2 regions of the Streptomyces sp. NPDC004266 genome follow, and region 1 is predicted to be linked to the other one. Evidence: riboswitches for the same ligand, from Rfam matches in the RefSeq annotation. Region 1 holds a riboswitch; the other holds the start of a gene.
The links. A riboswitch is a leader RNA that binds a small molecule or an ion and turns the genes downstream of it on or off. The one in region 1 is predicted to bind ZMP and ZTP.
Positions count from the first base shown of each region.

Region 2: it holds a riboswitch for ZMP and ZTP, as region 1 does, so the genes downstream of both, ACFYUZ_RS27640 (bifunctional 5,10-methylenetetrahydrofolate dehydrogenase/5,10-methenyltetrahydrofolate cyclohydrolase) here and glyA (serine hydroxymethyltransferase) in region 1, are expected to answer to the same signal.

Region 1 covers NZ_JBIAMM010000003.1:9,958-14,136, reverse strand. The annotation lists gene ACFYUZ_RS08020 (glutathionylspermidine synthase family protein) at 1-939, shown strand, start outside; gene rocD (ornithine--oxo-acid transaminase) at 1,224-2,429, opposite strand; ZMP/ZTP riboswitch at 2,538-2,628, shown strand; gene glyA (serine hydroxymethyltransferase) at 2,692-3,960, shown strand; gene trpS (tryptophan--tRNA ligase) at 4,125-4,179, shown strand, end outside.
Region 2 covers NZ_JBIAMM010000012.1:261,620-265,798, reverse strand. The annotation lists gene ACFYUZ_RS27650 (aldehyde dehydrogenase family protein) at 1-736, opposite strand, end outside; partial or broken gene ACFYUZ_RS27645 (GAF domain-containing protein) at 781-1,956, opposite strand; ZMP/ZTP riboswitch at 2,412-2,519, shown strand; gene ACFYUZ_RS27640 (bifunctional 5,10-methylenetetrahydrofolate dehydrogenase/5,10-methenyltetrahydrofolate cyclohydrolase) at 2,548-3,402, shown strand; gene ACFYUZ_RS27635 (hypothetical protein) at 3,837-4,179, shown strand, end outside.

The DNA of each region.
Region 1 (4,179 bases):
ACCGACCCCAAGCTGGCGGGCCTGGTCGCCGAGTCCTGGCGACGGCGGGCCGAACTCCCCTCCCTGTACGGCCGCTTCGACCTCCGCTACGACGGCACGGGTCCGGCCAGGATGCTGGAGTACAACGCCGACACCCCCACCTCCCTGGTGGAGGCGGCGAGCCCCCAGTGGTTCTGGATGGAGGAACGATTCCCCGGCGCCGACCAGTGGAACTCCCTCCACGAGCGGCTCGTCGACGCCTGGAAGCGCCAGGCCCACCTCCTCCCGCCCGGCCCCGTCCACTTCGCCCACTCGGACGGCGACGAACTCGGCGAGGACCTGATGACGGTCGCGTACCTGCGCGAGACCGCCCAACAGGCCGGACTCGACACCGAGGCGCTCTCCGTCGAACGGATCGGCTGGGACCGGCTCTCGCGCCGCTTCGTGGACGACCGGCTCCGCTTCATCCGCAGCTGCTTCAAGCTCTACCCGTGGGAGTGGCTGACCACCGACCGCTTCGGCCCCCACGTCCTCGACACCCTCGACAACGGCGGCGGCACCGGCACGACCTGCTGGATCGAACCCGCCTGGAAGATGCTGCTCTCCAACAAGGCGCTCCTCGCGATCCTGTGGGAGCTGAACCCCGGCCACCCCAACCTGCTGCCCGCCTACCTCGACGGGCCGCGCGAACTCGCCTCCACCACCGGCTGGGTCGCCAAGCCGCTGCTCGGCCGCGAGGGCGCGGGCGTCACCCTGCACGAGGCCGGCACGGAGCCCTTCGTACGGGACGGGGAGGCCTGCTGCTACCAGGAACTGGCCCCCCTGCCCGACTTCGACGGCAACCGGGTGGTGCTGGGGGCGTGGGTCGTCGAGGACGAGGCGGCGGGCTTGGGGATCCGGGAGTCGACGGGCCTCGTCACCGACGAATACGCCCGCTTCCTCCCCCACGTGATCCTGTAGCCCCCGCGCCCCCGACGTGGGCGCACCCGCCGGGGCGTTGCCCCCGCCCCTCCGTTGTGGGCAGGCGTTCCGCCGGGGCGAGGGGGGTCCCCCCTGCTCGAGCGAAGCCGAGAGCTCGGGGGAGGGTGGGCACAACGGAACGGCGCCCCTGCCGGCGCCAGAGGCTCCCGCGCCTGGACCCGCACCGGCAGGTACGGCACACACGGGGTGCGGGTCCAGGCGCGTAAGGCGGGGGTACCGCCCCGGCGGGCGCGCGCCCGCACGACGGGCGCACCGCCCGGGCGTCAGTCCGACAGGACGCCCCTCAGCTGCTCCAACCCCCAGTCCAGGTCCTCCTTCGAGATCACCAGCGGCGGCGCGATCCGGATCGTCGACCCGTGCGTGTCCTTCACCAGGACGCCGCGCTCCATGAGCCGCTCCGAGATCCGCCGGCCCGTCCCCTTCGAGGGCACGATGTCGACGCCCGCCCACAGCCCGCGCCCGCGCACCGCCTCCACCGAGCCGCCGCCCACGAGCAGCCCCAGCTCCGCGTGGAGGTGCTCGCCCAGTTCCGCCGCCCGCTCCTGGAACTCGCCCGTCCGCAGCATCGCGATGACCTCCAGGGCCACCGCGCAGGCCAGCGGGTTCCCGCCGAACGTCGACCCGTGCTCGCCCGGCCGGAACACCCCGAGCACGTCACGGTCGGCCACCACCGCCGACACCGGCACCACCCCGCCGCCCAGCGCCTTCCCGAGGACGTACACGTCCGGCACCACGCCCTCGTGCTCGCACGCGAACGTCCGTCCCGTCCGGCCCAGGCCCGACTGGATCTCGTCCGCCATGAAGAGCACGTTCCGCCGGCGCGTCAGCTCCCGCACCCCCGCCAGATAACCGGCCGGCGGGACCAGGACCCCCGCCTCGCCCTGGATCGGTTCGAGCAGCACGGCCACCGTGTTCTCGGTGACCGCCGCCTCCATCGCCGTCAGGTCCCCGTAGGGCACGATCTCGAACCCCGGCGTGTACGGCCCGTAGTGGTCCCGCGCCTCGTGGTCCGTCGAGAAGCTCACGATCGTCGTCGTCCGGCCGTGGAAGTTGTTCGCCGCGACCACGATCTTCGCGTGCCCGTCCGGCACGCCCTTCACCTCGTACCCCCACTTCCGGGCGGTCTTCACGGCCGTCTCGACCGCCTCCGCCCCCGTGTTCATCGGCAGCACCGCCTCCTTGCCGCACAGCTCCGCGAGCCGCGCGCAGAACTCGGCGAACCGGTCGTGGTGGAAGGCGCGCGAGGTCAGCGTCACCCGCTCCAGCTGCGCCTTCGCCGCGTCGATCAGACGCCGGTTGCCGTGCCCGAAGTTGAGCGCCGAGTACCCGGCGAGCATGTCGAGGTAGCGACGGCCCTCGACGTCGGTCATCCAGGCGCCGTCCGCCGAGGCGACGACGACCGGAAGGGGGTGGTAGTTGTGCGCGCTGTGCGCGTCCGCGGAAGCGATCGCCTCTTCTGTCCTCGACACGGGATCTCCGTTCGTCCTGCGGCTCGGGGGGTACGTGTGGCCCCCTTCTTATCGTCGCTCGGATGCCGGACAGGGAAACCTCGGCGGCGGCGCGCCCGCTACTGTGGAAACACGCACGGCGACTGGCGTACGGGGAAGCGACCCCGGGGGAGCCGCGCGCGCTCCACCACACGAGGTGCCGCCCGCCTGGGCATCACGGGATCCCGGTCCCGTGCGCACCTCAGCCCGGGACCGTTCCACCGAACGCCCGGAGGACACCACCATGACCGCCCCGCAGCAGCACCCCGCCCTCGCCGCCGCCGACCCCGAGCTCGCCGCCCTCGTCGGCGCCGAGGAACGGCTCCAGGCCGAGACCCTGCGCCTCATCCCCAGCGAGAACTACGTCTCCGCCGCCGTGCTCGAAGCCTCCGGCACCGTCCTCCAGAACAAGTACAGCGAGGGCTACCCCGGCCGCCGCTACTACGAGGGCCAGCAGAACATCGACCAGGTCGAGACCCTCGCGATCGAGCGCGCCAAGGCCCTCTTCGGCGTCGACCACGCCAACGTCCAGCCCTACTCCGGCTCCCCGGCCAACCTCGCCGTCTACCTCGCCTTCGCGCGGCCCGGCGACACCGTCATGGGCATGGCCCTGCCCATGGGCGGCCACCTCACCCACGGCTGGGGCGTCTCCGCCACCGGCAGCTGGTTCCGCGGCGTCCAGTACGGCGTCCGCCAGGACACCGGGCTCATCGACTTCGACCAGGTCCGCGACCTCGCCCTCAAGGAGCGCCCGAAGGTCCTCTTCTGCGGCGGCACCGCACTGCCCCGCACCATCGACTTCGCCGCCTTCGGCGAGATCGCCCGCGAGTCCGGCGCCGTCCTCGTCGCCGACGTCGCCCACATCGCCGGCCTCATCGCGGGCGGCGCCCACCCGTCCCCGGTCGGCCACGTCGACGTGATCTCCACGACCACCCACAAGACCCTCCGCGGCCCGCGCGGCGCCATGCTGATGTCCACCGAGGAGCACGCCAAGGCCCTCGACAAGGCCGTCTTCCCCGGCCTCCAGGGCGGCCCCCACAACCAGACCACCGCCGCCATCGCCGTCGCCCTCCGCGAGGCCTCCCTGCCCTCCTTCCGCGACTACGCCCACGCCGTCGTCGCCAATGCCAAGGCCCTCGCCGAGGCGCTCCTCGCCCGCGGCTTCGACCTGGTCTCCGGCGGCACCGACAACCACCTGATCCTGATCGACCTCACCCCCAGGCAGGTCCCGGGCAAGATCGCCGCGAAGGCCCTCGACCGGGCCGGGATCGTCGTCAACTACAACACCGTCCCCTACGACACCCGGAAGCCCTTCGACCCCTCCGGCATCCGCATCGGCACCCCCTCCCTCACCTCCCGGGGCCTCACCACGGACCACATGGCGAAGGTCGCCGAGTGGATCGACCGCGCCGTCACCGCCGCCGGCGAGGGCGACGAGGACACCCTCCGCACGGTCCGCGCCGAGGTCGCCGACCTCATGGCCGCCCACCCGGCCCCGGGCCTCCCGGTGTGACCGGCGAGACACCCCCCGGGGACCGGTGGCCCCGCACTCCCGTCCCACGGGAGCGCGGGGCCACCGGCCGCGCCGTGCTCCCGGTCGCGTCGGGGACCGGGTCCGCGCGCTCCCGACGGACGGGCAGTCGGGGAACGGTTCCCACACCTGAGAGAATGATGTGCATGGCCTCTGACAGTCCCCGCGTGCTCTCCGGAATCCAGCCCACCGCAGGTTCGT
Region 2 (4,179 bases), on a different contig from region 1:
CGGTCGTCGTCTCGCCCGTGAAGGCGATCTTCGCCACGCGCGGGCTGGACGCCAGCGGCTTGCCGGCCTCCTCCCCGAAGCCGTTGACGACGTTCAGGACGCCCGGCGGCAGCAGGTCCGCGACCAGGCTCAGCCAGAAGTGCACCGAGGCCGGGGTCTGTTCGGCCGGCTTGAGGACCACCGCGTTGCCCGCGGCCAGCGCCGGCGCCAGCTTCCAGACCGCCATCAGGATCGGGAAGTTCCACGGGATGATCTGCGCGACCACGCCCAGCGGCTCGTGGAAGTGGTACGCCACGGTGTCGTCGTCGATCTCGCTCAGCGCGCCCTCCTGGGCCCGCAGCGCCCCCGCGAAGTAGCGGAAGTGGTCGATCGCGAGCGGGATGTCCGCGGCGAGCGTCTCCCGCACGGGCTTGCCGTTGTCCCAGGTCTCGGCGACCGCGAGCGCCTCCAGGTTGCTCTCCATGCGGTCCGCGATCCGCAGCAGGACGGCCGCCCGCTCCGCCGGCGCCGTCCGCCCCCACGCCGGGGCCGCCGCGTGCGCCGCGTCGAGGGCGCGCTCCACGTCCTCGGCGGTGCCGCGCGCGACCTCCGTGAAGGGGCGGCCGTCGACCGGGCTGGGGTTCTCGAAGTAGCGGCCGCCCGCCGGGGCGACGTACTCGCCGCCGATCCAGTGGTCGTAGCGGGCCTGGTACGACATGAGCGCGCCCTCGGTACCGGGTGCGGCGTAACGGGTCATGGGCATGGCCTCCCTCGGACGCGCCGGCCGTCCCTGGCCGGCGCTCACGCCCGAGTGTGGTGAACCGTACGTTGCAAGTCCGTTGCGCCGGCGGACAGTTCCGCCTCCAGGGAGTCGAGCCTCGCCCGTACGGGAGGAAGCTGCGGCGCCGGTACCGCCGCGCACAGCGCCCGCCAGACCACCACGTCGTCCTCGCCCCACGCGCTGTACGCCCAGTCGGCGAGCAGCCCGGGATCGCCCCGGTCCACCAGCGCCGCCCGCAGCCGGTCCGCGAGCCGCTCCCGCAGCCGTACCACCCCGGGCGCGATCGACGCGGGGAGCAGCGGGCCCGCGTACTCCCCGGCCGCCGCCGCGACGGCCCCCGAGGCGAGCCTCCGGTCGACCGTCGTGAAGTCCGCGTCCACCGGTGCGGCGAGCCGGTACGGCCGCGATCGCAGCACATCGGGGCCGAGCAGGGCGCGCAGCCGGGACAGCTCCGCCCGCAGCGTCACCGGCGTGACCGCCCCGTCCTCGTACAGGAGGGTGAGGAGTTCGTCGCCGCCCACCCCCTCCGGCCGGTGCGCGAGGACCGCCAGGATCTCGCTGTGACGGCGGCTCAGCCGCAGTCGCCGCCCGCCCACCGAGAGCACCGCCTCGTCCCGGCCGAGCGCCGACAGCCTGATCCGCTCCGGGTCCGGGGCCGGTCCGAGCAGGGCCAACTGGGACTCGGCCGCGCGGGCCACCGCCTGGACGAAGCCGAGGCTGTGCGGGTGCGCGAGCCGCTCTCCGCCGGTGATGTCGACCGCGCCGATCACCCTCCCGCTGTGCGGGTCGTGCACGGGGGCCGCGGCGCAGGTCCACGCCCGCACCGGACGCCGGAAGTGCTCGGCGGCGACGACCTGCACCGGCCGGTCGACGGCCAGGGCGGTGCCCGGCGCGTTCGTCCCGGCCGCCGCCTCCGACCAGCGGGCCCCGGCGACGAAGTTCATCCCCCGCGCCTTGCGCAGGGTGGCCGGGTGCCCCTCGACCCACAGCATGCGTCCGGCGGCGTCGCAGACCGCGAGAAGGTGCTCGCCGTCCGTCGCGTACGCCCCCATCAGCTCCCGGATCACCGGCATCGCCGCGGAGAGGGGGTGGGCCTCCCGGCACGCGACGAGCTCGTCCTCGTCCAGTTCCACCCGAGCCGCCCCGTCGGGGCTCACGCGCGCGCGTACGGACCGGCGCCAGGACGCGGCCACCAGCGGGCGGGCCTCCCGGACGGGCGGATCGGCGTCCGTGCCCGGGGCCGCAGCCGTGCTCCGGTGGACGTCCGCGCTCCGGTGGACGTCCGTGTCCCCATGGGCATCCTTGCCCGGGCCGGTGGCCGTGCGTCCGTCGTCGCCTCGGCGGGCGCCTGTGCGTCCGCCGCTCTCTCGGCCGGTGCCCGCGTCCCGGGCTGCCGATGCGCCCTTGGCGGTCGTCGTACCCCGGCCCTCCCACGGGCGGGGAGTCGCTCCCGCTCCCGGATCCGCCGTCGGTGCCCGTTCCGATCGTGGCTCCGCGGCCATCCACGCATCGCTCAACTCGGCCTCCTCGTCGAGGTCGTCCCGGCCCGTCGCGCTCATCGTGGTGCGCCCGGGGGCGCCCCACAAGCCACCTCGCACCACGGCATATGCACCCTGTCCGGTACGGGCCCCCGGCCGCTCACGTAGAGTGGGGTCCGGGCCGTGACTGGCGCTTGAGGTGGATCACCACCGGGGAGCGGCCCGGCGGAGCGCGCCGCAACGGCGCGACCGTGCCGATGCCGTGCGCCTGGGCGAATCACCTGTCAGAGACGACGCCCAGGAGTTCCCATGTCCACCGACACCGCCACCCTCATGGACGGCACGGCCCTCGCCCGCCGTACGGTCGAGGAGACCGCCGCCCGAGCCGCCGAGATCACCCGCCGCACCGGCGTCACGCCGTGCCTCGCGACCGTCCTGGTCGGCGCGGACCCGGCCTCCGTCACGTACGTGAAGATGAAGCAGAACCGCTGCGCGAAGGCCGGAATCCGCTCCAAGCACGTCGAACTGCCCGCCGAGACGACGACCGAGGAGCTCGTCGCCGCCATCACCGCCCTGTCCGAGGACCCCGAGGTCCACGGCATCCTGCTCCAGCACCCGGTCGGCCCCCACATCGACGAGCGCGCCGCCTTCGAGGCCATCGCCCCCGAGAAGGACGTCGACGGCGTCACCATGGCCTCCTTCGCCGCCATGGGCTTCGGCCTGCCCGGCTTCGTCTCCTGCACGCCCGGCGGCATCATGCGCCTCCTCGACGCCTACGACGTCGAACTCAGCGGCAAGCGCGCGGTCGTCGTGGGTCGCAGCGCCATCCTGGGCAAGCCGGCCGGGCTGCTCCTGCTCGGCCGCGACGCCACCGTCACCTACTGCCACTCCCGCACCCAGGACCTCTCCTCGGTGGTCCGTGAGGCCGACGTCCTGGTCGCCGCCGTGGGGAAGCCGAACTTCATCAAGGGCGAGGACATCAAGCCGGGCGCCGTCGTCATCGACGCCGGCTACAACCCGGGCAACATCGGCGACGTCGACTTCGCGTCGGCCGCCGAGCGCGCCTCCCTCATCACCCCGGTCCCCGGCGGTGTCGGCCCCATGACCATCGCCGTGCTCCTCGCCCAGACGGTCGAGGGCGCGGAGCGTCAGCTCGGCCTGTAGGCGGCTGTGTCCGGGCGGCGGCGGTGACGGGGGAGCGGCGGGGGCGCGAGCGCGCGCGGTCGGCGATCGTCACGATTCTGTACAGGTCGAGCCCGGCGGCCGGTGAAGGCTGGCCGCGCCGCCGCCGAACGGCGAGTCTGGTCCCTGTGTCCCACCCGCAGACCGCCACTCCGCAGCCCGAACCGGGCCGTCCGGGCCCGTCCGGTCCCACCGACACCGATACGGGCCCTTCGACTCCCACCGATACGGATCCCATCGACACGGACCCCACGGACACGGGCTCTTCGACGATTCCGAATCCGACCGGGTCGGTCGCACCCGCATCGGTCGCACCGGCATCGGTCGCACCGGACTCCGCCGACCGCCGTCGGACCGGGTCCCTCACTGTCGAGGGCCTCGCGACCGGTGCCGACTCCGCGTGGTCGGCCCGCTTCGTGCGGCTCGGCGCGGCCCGGCCGGGGCCGGCGGCGCGGCGTGCCCGCTGGTTCGGCGTGCCGCTGGTGCCGCTGCTCACGGCCGCCCTGGTGGCCGGCGCCTTCCTGACCGCACGGGGCGGGACGGCAGGGGGCGGACTCGCCGACGGCCCGCCCGGCGGGGACCCGGCCGGCGTTCCGTCCCCCGTCGTCACCGACGGGACGGGACAGGCCGTCCCCACCCCGACGACCGGAGCGGGAACGGCCGACACGCCGAGCGTCGGCACGTCCGCGAACTCCACGACGACGAGCGCCACGCCGAAGCGGACGGCGTCCGGGGACCGGGCCGGGCAGTCGCGGGGCG